One region of the Nocardia sp. FBN12 genome, then DNA from elsewhere that is predicted to be linked to it. Evidence: riboswitches for the same ligand, from Rfam matches in the RefSeq annotation. Region 1 holds a riboswitch; the other holds the start of a gene.
The links. Region 1 has a riboswitch for S-adenosylmethionine ahead of ACWZHB_RS33390 (bifunctional o-acetylhomoserine/o-acetylserine sulfhydrylase). Riboswitches for the same ligand answer to the same signal wherever they lie in the genome.
Positions count from the first base shown of each region.

Region 2: linked by a shared signal. The riboswitch ahead of ACWZHB_RS04590 (amino acid ABC transporter permease) and the one ahead of ACWZHB_RS33390 (bifunctional o-acetylhomoserine/o-acetylserine sulfhydrylase) in region 1 are both predicted to bind S-adenosylmethionine.

Region 1 covers NZ_CM132926.1:7,109,656-7,113,683, reverse strand. The annotation lists gene ACWZHB_RS33395 (NADP-dependent isocitrate dehydrogenase) at 1-329, opposite strand, end outside; SAM riboswitch class IV at 756-866, shown strand; gene ACWZHB_RS33390 (bifunctional o-acetylhomoserine/o-acetylserine sulfhydrylase) at 949-2,265, shown strand; gene metX (homoserine O-acetyltransferase MetX) at 2,262-3,407, shown strand; gene ACWZHB_RS33380 (TetR/AcrR family transcriptional regulator) at 3,411-4,028, opposite strand, start outside.
Region 2 covers NZ_CM132926.1:903,035-907,062, forward strand. The annotation lists gene ACWZHB_RS04580 (ABC transporter substrate-binding protein) at 1-550, opposite strand, end outside; gene ACWZHB_RS04585 (amino acid ABC transporter ATP-binding protein) at 583-1,344, opposite strand; gene ACWZHB_RS04590 (amino acid ABC transporter permease) at 1,341-2,321, opposite strand; SAM riboswitch class I at 2,479-2,573, opposite strand; gene ACWZHB_RS04595 (glycosyltransferase) at 3,567-4,028, opposite strand, start outside.

The DNA of each region.
Region 1 (4,028 bases):
GCGCGGAAGATGGTGCCACCCAGAATGTTTCGGATGGTGCCGTTGGGCGAGCGCCACATTTTCTTGAGGCCGAACTCTTTCACCCGCGCTTCGTCGGGGGTGATGGTGGCGCACTTGACGCCCACGCCGTACTTCTTGATGGCATTGGCCGCGTCGACGGTGACCTGGTCGTCAGTCTTGTCGCGGTACTCGATGCCGAGGTCGTAGTACTCGAGGTTCACGTCGAGATAGGGATGGATCAGCTTGTCCTTGATGAACTGCCAGATGATCCGGGTCATCTCGTCGCCGTCGAGTTCTACAACGGTGCCTTCAACCTTGATCTTGGACATGGATCTTCGTGTCCTCCTCGGTGGGTGCCCTTATTGCACGGCTAGGCGAACACGCTTGTGAGCGGACCCCAGCAGTTCCAACAGACAACGTATATGCCCCGCGTTGTCTGCGGGACGTGTGGTGCAAACAAGACGAGCGTACTGCTGTCCCCCACCTCACCGCGACGGGAGGCCCCACTGTGCGGGACGGCGCGAAGCCACCCCGCCCCGACCGCCCTTCGGTACCCGATCGGGCCCTGACCGGCTACTGAACGGTAACAACCGGGCCCGCGTGGTGACGCGCGCCCGGTCAGCCTGCGATCGGCACCGCGGCGGCGAGGCATCAGCTCGTGCCCGAATGTTCGAACACCGTCGAACGAGTGATCTTCAGCCGAAATGCGGGGGAAGTTTCCGCCTGCGGGAGATGTCCGGTTAACATGACGGCAAGGTCATGAGTACCAGCGCCAAGCCCCGGCTCGCTGGTCGGCAACCCTCCAGCTGCGGTGGGGTGCTCCGGGTGATGACCGGGCTCTCGAAAGTCGAGAGCAAGCGCGCATTGCAGGAGGCCCCCATGTGTTGTTGCCAGTCGATCCGACCCAATTGACGAGATCCCCCGGCTGACACCCATTTGGAGCACGACATGACCGACTCATCCCTGCCCGAGAACTGGTCCTTCGAGACCAAGCAGATCCACTCCGGCCAGGCACCCGACGCCGCCACCGGCGCGCGCGCACTGCCGATCTACCAGACCACCTCGTACGCGTTCCGCGACACCGAGCACGCCGCCGCGCTGTTCGGTCTCGCCGAGCCGGGCAACATCTACACCCGGATCATGAACCCCACCCAAGACGCGGTGGAGCAGCGCGTGGCCGCGCTGGAAGGTGGCGTCGCGGCGCTGCTGGTGGCCTCCGGCCAGGCCGCGGAGACCTACGCGATCCTGAACCTGGCGGGCGCGGGCGACCACATCGTGTCCAGCCCGCACCTCTACGGCGGCACCTACAACCTCTTCCACTACTCGCTGCCCAAGCTGGGGATCACGGTCTCGTTCGTCGAGGATCCCGATGATCTCGCGCAGTGGGAAGCCGCGATCCAGCCGAACACCAAGGCGTTCTACGGCGAGACCATCGCCAACCCGAGCAGCGCGGTGTTCGACATTCCCGGTATCGCCGGCATCGCGCACGCACACGGCCTTCCGCTGATCGTCGACAACACCGTCGCCACTCCCTACCTGATCCAGCCGCTGGCGCACGGCGCCGACATCGTCGTGCATTCGGCGACGAAGTACCTGGGCGGGCACGGTGCGGCCGTGGCGGGTGTCATCGTCGACGGCGGCACCTTCGACTGGACCGTGCGCGACGCCGATGGCAACGCGCGTTTCCCCGGCTTCACCGAGCCCGACCCCAGCTATCACGGTGCGGTGTTCGCCGATCTCGGCGCGCCCGCGTTCGCGTTGAAGGCGCGCGTGCAGTTGCTGCGCGATCTGGGCGCGGCGGTCTCGCCGTTCAACGCCTTTCTCATCGCCCAAGGCATCGAGACGCTGAGCTTGCGGGTCGAACGGCATGTCAGCAATGCCGAGACGGTCGCGAAGTTCGTCGCCGAGCAGCCGGGCGTCGACGCCGTGTTCTACGCGGGCCTCGAGTCCTCGCCCTGGCACGCGCGGGCCAAGGAGCTGGCCCCGAGGGGCGCTGGCGCGATCGTGGCGTTCGAGCTGGCGGGTGGTGTCGATGCGGGCAAGAAGTTCGTGGACGCGCTCAGCCTGCACAGCCATGTAGCTAACATCGGTGATGTGCGTTCTCTCGTGATTCACCCGGCGTCGACCACGCACTCGCAGTTGACGCCCGAAGAGCAGCTGGCGGCCGGTGTCACTCCCGGCCTGGTCAGGCTCGCGGTGGGCATCGAGGGAATCGACGACATTCTGGCCGATCTGCGGGCCGGGTTCGCGGCGGCGACGACGTGACTGTGAGCACCGAATCGCCGATCGCCCGACCCGGAACCGGGGTGGCCCTGCTGCCACCCCCGGACGGGCGTGTCGGCGTGATCGCCATCGGGGACGTGGCGCTGGAGAACGGCGCCGAAGTCCGCGATGTGCGGCTGGCGGTGCAACGCTGGGGCGAGCTCTCGCCCACGCTGGACAATGTGGTGCTCGTCGAACACGCGCTCACCGGTGACTCCCATGTCATCGGTGGGCCCGACGGGGCGCCCGGCTGGTGGGAGGGCATGGTCGGGCCCGGCGCGCCGATCGACACCGATGAATGGTGCGTGATCGCCACCAATGTGCTCGGCGGCTGCAAGGGCAGCACCGGGCCTGCCTCGCTCGCGCCCGACGGAAAGCCTTGGGGTGCACGGTTTCCCGAGCTGACCATCCGCGATCAGGTGACCGCGGAGGCGCAGTTGTTCGACGTGCTCGGCATCGAGCGGCTCGGCGCGGTGGTCGGCGGCTCGATGGGTGGCATGCGGGTGCTCGAGTGGATGATCGGCCTGCCCGAGCGGGTTTCGGCCGCGCTCGTGCTGGCCGTCGGGGCCCGCGCCACCGCCGATCAGATCGGCACCCAGACCACCCAGATGGCCGTTATCGCGGCCGATCCCGACTGGCAGGGCGGCAACTATCACGGCACCGGTCGCGCGCCGATGACCGGTATGGGGCTGGCCCGGCGCATCGCGCACCTGACCTACCGCACCGACGGCGAACTCGACCACCGCTTCGCCAACAATGCCCAGGGCGACGAAGACCCGTGGAACGGTGGACGTTACGCGGTGCAGAGCTACCTCGAGCATCAGGCCGACAAGCTGTGTCAACGCTTCGATCCAGCCACCTACGTACTGCTCAGCGAGGCCATGAACCGCCACGATGTGGGTCGCGGGCGCGGTGGTATCGCCGCCGCGCTGGCGTCGACATCGGTGCCGTGCGTGGTGGGCGGGGTCGACTCGGATCGCCTGTACCCGTTGAACACTCAGGCCGAGCTGGCCGAGGGGCTGCCGGGCTGCGCGGGTCTCGAGATCGTGCACTCGCGCGACGGGCACGACGGGTTCCTCACCGAGGCCGCCGCGGTGTCGAAGTTGCTGACCGAGACGATGCGCCTCGCGCGGGAGAACCGCTGACGTTCACTGCCCGGTCAGCAGGGTGACGATCGAACGGACGTAGGCCTGAAGCCGTTCGCGCGGATACTCTTCCGGCTCGCTGACCCCGAGCCGGCCGAGCATTTCGGCGACGGTGAGGGTCGAGCTCGCGAGCAGCCCGGCATCCATGCCCGACCACTTCGGCAGCACTGAGATGCCCATGCGGACAAGCGCTTCCGCACGCTCCAAGATCTCGGCGCGCGACGCGCGAAGAGCCGCGCGATATTCGTCGGGCGCACTCGCCGGGGTGGCGAGGATCAGCCGCCAGCGAGTCGGATTCGCCAGTGCCACACCGACGAACGCTTCGACGGTCGCCGAGGCAGCGGCCAGCGGGTCGGCGCCGAGCAGGTCGTCGGGCAGCGTGTCGGCGATCTGATCCAGTCCGCGTTCACGTTCGCGCTCCAGCAGCGCTTCGACGAGTTCGGCGCGGGTCTTGAACACCGTGTACAGCACAGGTTTTCCGACGCCCGCCGCCTGCGCGACGGCCTCCATGCTCAGCTCGTGCAGTTCCATCCGGCCCAGGACGGTGAACGCGGCGTCGAGAAGTTGCGCGCGGCGCTGTTCCGGCGGCAGGCGCGGTGCGTAGCGCCGTCGAGGTCGTTG
Region 2 (4,028 bases), 1.2 Mb from region 1:
CCGCGCCCACTCCGATGCGCTTGCCCACCAGGCTCTTGCGGTCGGTGAAGACCAGCGAGCTGTCCTTGGGCACCTCGAGTGCGACGTTGTCCTTGCGGTAGGTCGCGAAGTCGTACTTCTCCTTGCGCTCCTCGGTGACGGTGACGTTGGAGATGAACGCATCGGCCTCGCCGGAGTCGATCCGCACGAAGCTCTGCGACCAATCCGCCACCTGTGGAACCAATTTCAGTCCAAGGATGTCGGCGACCAGCGAGGCGAAATCGACTTCGGAACCCACCACGGTCTTGTCATCGGTGGCATAGAACCGCAGCGGCGGGGCGGCACCGCCCGACCCGGTCACCAGCAGCGTGCCGCGATCGCGAATCGCCTGCGGCACTTCGGCGGCAATCGCGTCGACCTTCGCGACCCGCACCCTGCCGTCCTGCGCGGGCGAGAGGTCGAAGGTGACCGAACCCGCCTGGACGGTCTCGGCGGATTCCGGATCGGCGGTGCAGCCGGTGGTCAGCAGCGTGGCCGCCGAGATGATGCCGATCAGTGTGGAGAGCTTCATCGGTGTCGAAACCTGTTCTTCGGAAGGGATACTCAGCGCACGCGGGACAGGAATGCCTGCGTGCGTGGATGTTCGGGGCGGTCGAGGACGGTGGCGGCGTCGCCCTGTTCGACGATCTGTCCTTCGTCGAGGAAGACCACCGTGTCGGCGACCTCACGGGCGAACCCGATCTCGTGGGTGACGATCACCAGAGCCGTGCCGGTGCGGGCGAGATCGCGGATCACCGAGAGGACCTCGCCGACCAATTCCGGGTCGAGCGCGGAGGTGGGCTCGTCGAACAGGATCAGCCGCGGCTTCATGGCAAGGGCCCGGGCGATCGCGACGCGCTGTTGCTGGCCGCCGGAGAGCCTGCGGGGGTAGGCGTCGGCGAAATCGGCGAGGCCGACCCGGTCGAGCAGCTGTTCGGCCTCCGCGACCACCTCGCCGCGCGGGCGGCGCTGCGAGGAGACCGGGGCGAGCACGACGTTCTCCAGCCCCGTGAGGTGCGGGAACAGATTGAACTGCTGGAATACGAAACCGATCCGGCCGCGCTGGGCGCGCACCGCGTGATCGGGCAGCGGGCGCAGCGTATTGCCGCGCTGCCGGTAGCCGATCAGCTCACCGTCGACGTGCACGGTGCCCGCGTCCTGCGCCTCGAGGTGGTTGAGCACCCGCAGCAGCGTGGACTTGCCCGACCCGGACGGGCCGATCAGCGCGACGACCTCGCCGGTGCGCACCGCCAAGTCGATCCCACGCAACACCTCGGTGCCGTTGTAGGACTTGCGAATTCCTCGTGCCTGCACCGCGGCGGTCATCGGGTGGCTCCTCGGGGTGCGGCGGCGATCTCGGTGACCTTGGCGCGTACCCGCTGCCACGGCGTCGGCGGTAGCTCACGCTGGGCGCCCTTGGCGTAGTGCCGTTCGATGTAGAACTGGACGATCGTCAACGCGGTGGTGAGCACGATGTACCAGGCCGTGGCCACCATCAGCAGCGGCACCACCCGGCCGTTGCGGCCGAAGATCACCTGCACCTGGTAGAACAGCTCGGCGATCGCCATCACCGACACGATCGAGGTGCCCTTGAACAGGCTGATCACCTCGTTGGCCGCGTTGGGCGCGATCGTGCGCATCGCCTGCGGCAACACGATCGTGCGGAACTGCCGCCAGCGCGGAATCCCCAGCGCGGCAGCCGCTTCCAGCTGGCCCGCGTCGACGGCGAGCAGACCGGCCCGGATCAGTTCGGCCGAGTACGCCGCCTGATGCAGGGCCAGGCCGATCACCGCCGCGGTGAAGCCGCTGATGACGCCGTTCACCTCGAAATCGAAGAACCCGGGCCCGAACGGAATGCCCACGGACAGCCGGGGATACAGGTACGCGATGTTGAACCAGAACAGCAGCTGCACGATCAGCGGGATCGAACGGAACGCCCAGACGTAGGTCCAGGCGATCACCCGCAGCACCGGATTGTTCGACACCCGCCCGATCGCCAGCAGGGTGCCGATGGCGAAACCGAGGACGGTGCCCCACAGGGTCAGCTCGATGGTCACCCGGAGGGCGGCCAGCACGGACTTCGCGGTGAAGTACTGGGCGAATGTGCCCCAGTCCCAGCCCGGATTGGTGATCAGACCGTGCGCGAACTGGGCCACCAGCAGCAGCGCGATCGCGGCGACGACCCACCGCCACGGGTGCCACGAGCCGGCGATCCGCGGAAGATCGTCGGCGGATTCCGGTGCGGCGGGCGGCGCGTCGCCCGGCGGTGCGGTCTCGGCGCCGGAGACGGCGGACGCGGTCATAGGAGTCCTTCGGGAACAGTGGAACGAGGCACAGTGACCTCCACCCGGCCAGTTACGGGTTCGCGAGCTGGCGGCACTCAGGCCGGACAGGCAATCGCGGTCACTCGGCACTGGTCGATATGGCGGCGGCGGTATCCCACGGTCAGCACGGCAATCTCCTCCATCGAACCCGGCAGAAGCACCCACACCCTCGAACAGGGCGGGTTGCTGCGACGTCGTAGAGCCAGGTCTCTCGGTCGCTCTGGATGGTTGTGCTCCGGCGTTGCGTCCCGAGCTGAATCAGCATGTGGCACAGATGCCGTGGCGGCAACGGTAGAAATCAGCGTGAGCGCAGAGCTTGGAACCGGGTATGGATGTGGGCACAATTGCCCCGGTTCGGCGAGGTCACTGAGCTGCGGTGGGGTTAGCCGCAGAATTGCGACGCGCCGAACGGCCGGTTACTTCACCTGCCCGGATTCACCCGCTGCGCGCGGTAGCGTCGGCCTTCTCTGCGTCGATGAGGAGTACGTCGTGATCATGCCGCGCCGTTCCACCACACTGACCTCGCTGACGGCCTGCGCCGCCGCGCTGGTGCTGGCCGTGTCCCCGGCCGTCGCGGAACCGGCCGCCCCGGTGACGCCCGCCGTCACCCGGGACGCACCGAACTCCACGCCCGCCGCGGGTGCCGGTGATCTACTCGGCGCCTATCAAACTGTCGTCGAGACGCTGAAAGCGATGGGTATCCAGCCGTTCCTCTACCCCACGGTGGCCGCGAACTGCACCGGCGACGGTGCGGGCCTGGTCCCAGCGGTCGCGGGCGCGGTGCCGGGCCCGTGGCCGGCGAACACGCTCCCGATCCCCGGTCTTGACCTGTCCGCCGTGAAATCGGGCCAGACCCTGTTCACCTTCCTGCCCTACGGTCTGGCTCCCGACACCGCCGCGACGAAAACCTCGGGTATGCAGGTGGCCTGGCTCAATATCAGTACCGGGCGGGGCGGTATGGCGTCGATGGGGCCGATCGCGGACATCGTGCGCGCGATGGTTCCGCCCGGGGTTCCTGTCGAACTGCGTCCACTCGCCGAAACCGCGATCCGCGACTTCCTCTTCGCCGCGATTCCCGTCGGTGGCGTCCGCGCGGTCCCCGTGGACACCGGCCGCGGCACCGTGCTGGCCGCCGTCTTCGGCACCACCGACAACGCGGCCGCTCCTGCTTCTTCTTTCCGACGATCGGCATCACCGAAGTGGACTGAGTGGGCGGCGAGGCGTTCAGGCGTGGCGGGCGATCGATTCTTCGGGGGTTACCAGGGGGCGTTGTTTCCAGCGGAGGCGGCCGGTGCGGTGGCGGTGGTGGGAGCGGGTCCACAGGGTCAGGTAGTGGGCTACTGCCAGGGGGTGGGCCAGAGCTGAGGTGAGGTCGGACGGTGCCGGGGGGCGGCGGGTTTCGATGGTGCGGGCGGTGAGGCGGCTGGTGACGGCCGCGAGGTAGCCGAGCAGGCCCGCGCGGCGGGTGCGGCCGCGGCCGAAGAGGGCGGCCAGTGGGGGGATCCAATAGGCGAGGGTGGCGAGGATCGCGATGGCGGCGCCGGTGTCTCGGCGGCCGCCGTAGGCGGACCAGAGCCAGCGGGTGTAGCCGTCGGTGAGTTCGGTTGTGCCGGTGTACATTCTGGTGCTCGCGGCCGGGCCCGCGGTGATCAGGGCAGTACGGTGGCCTGCTCGGCGGACGGCGCG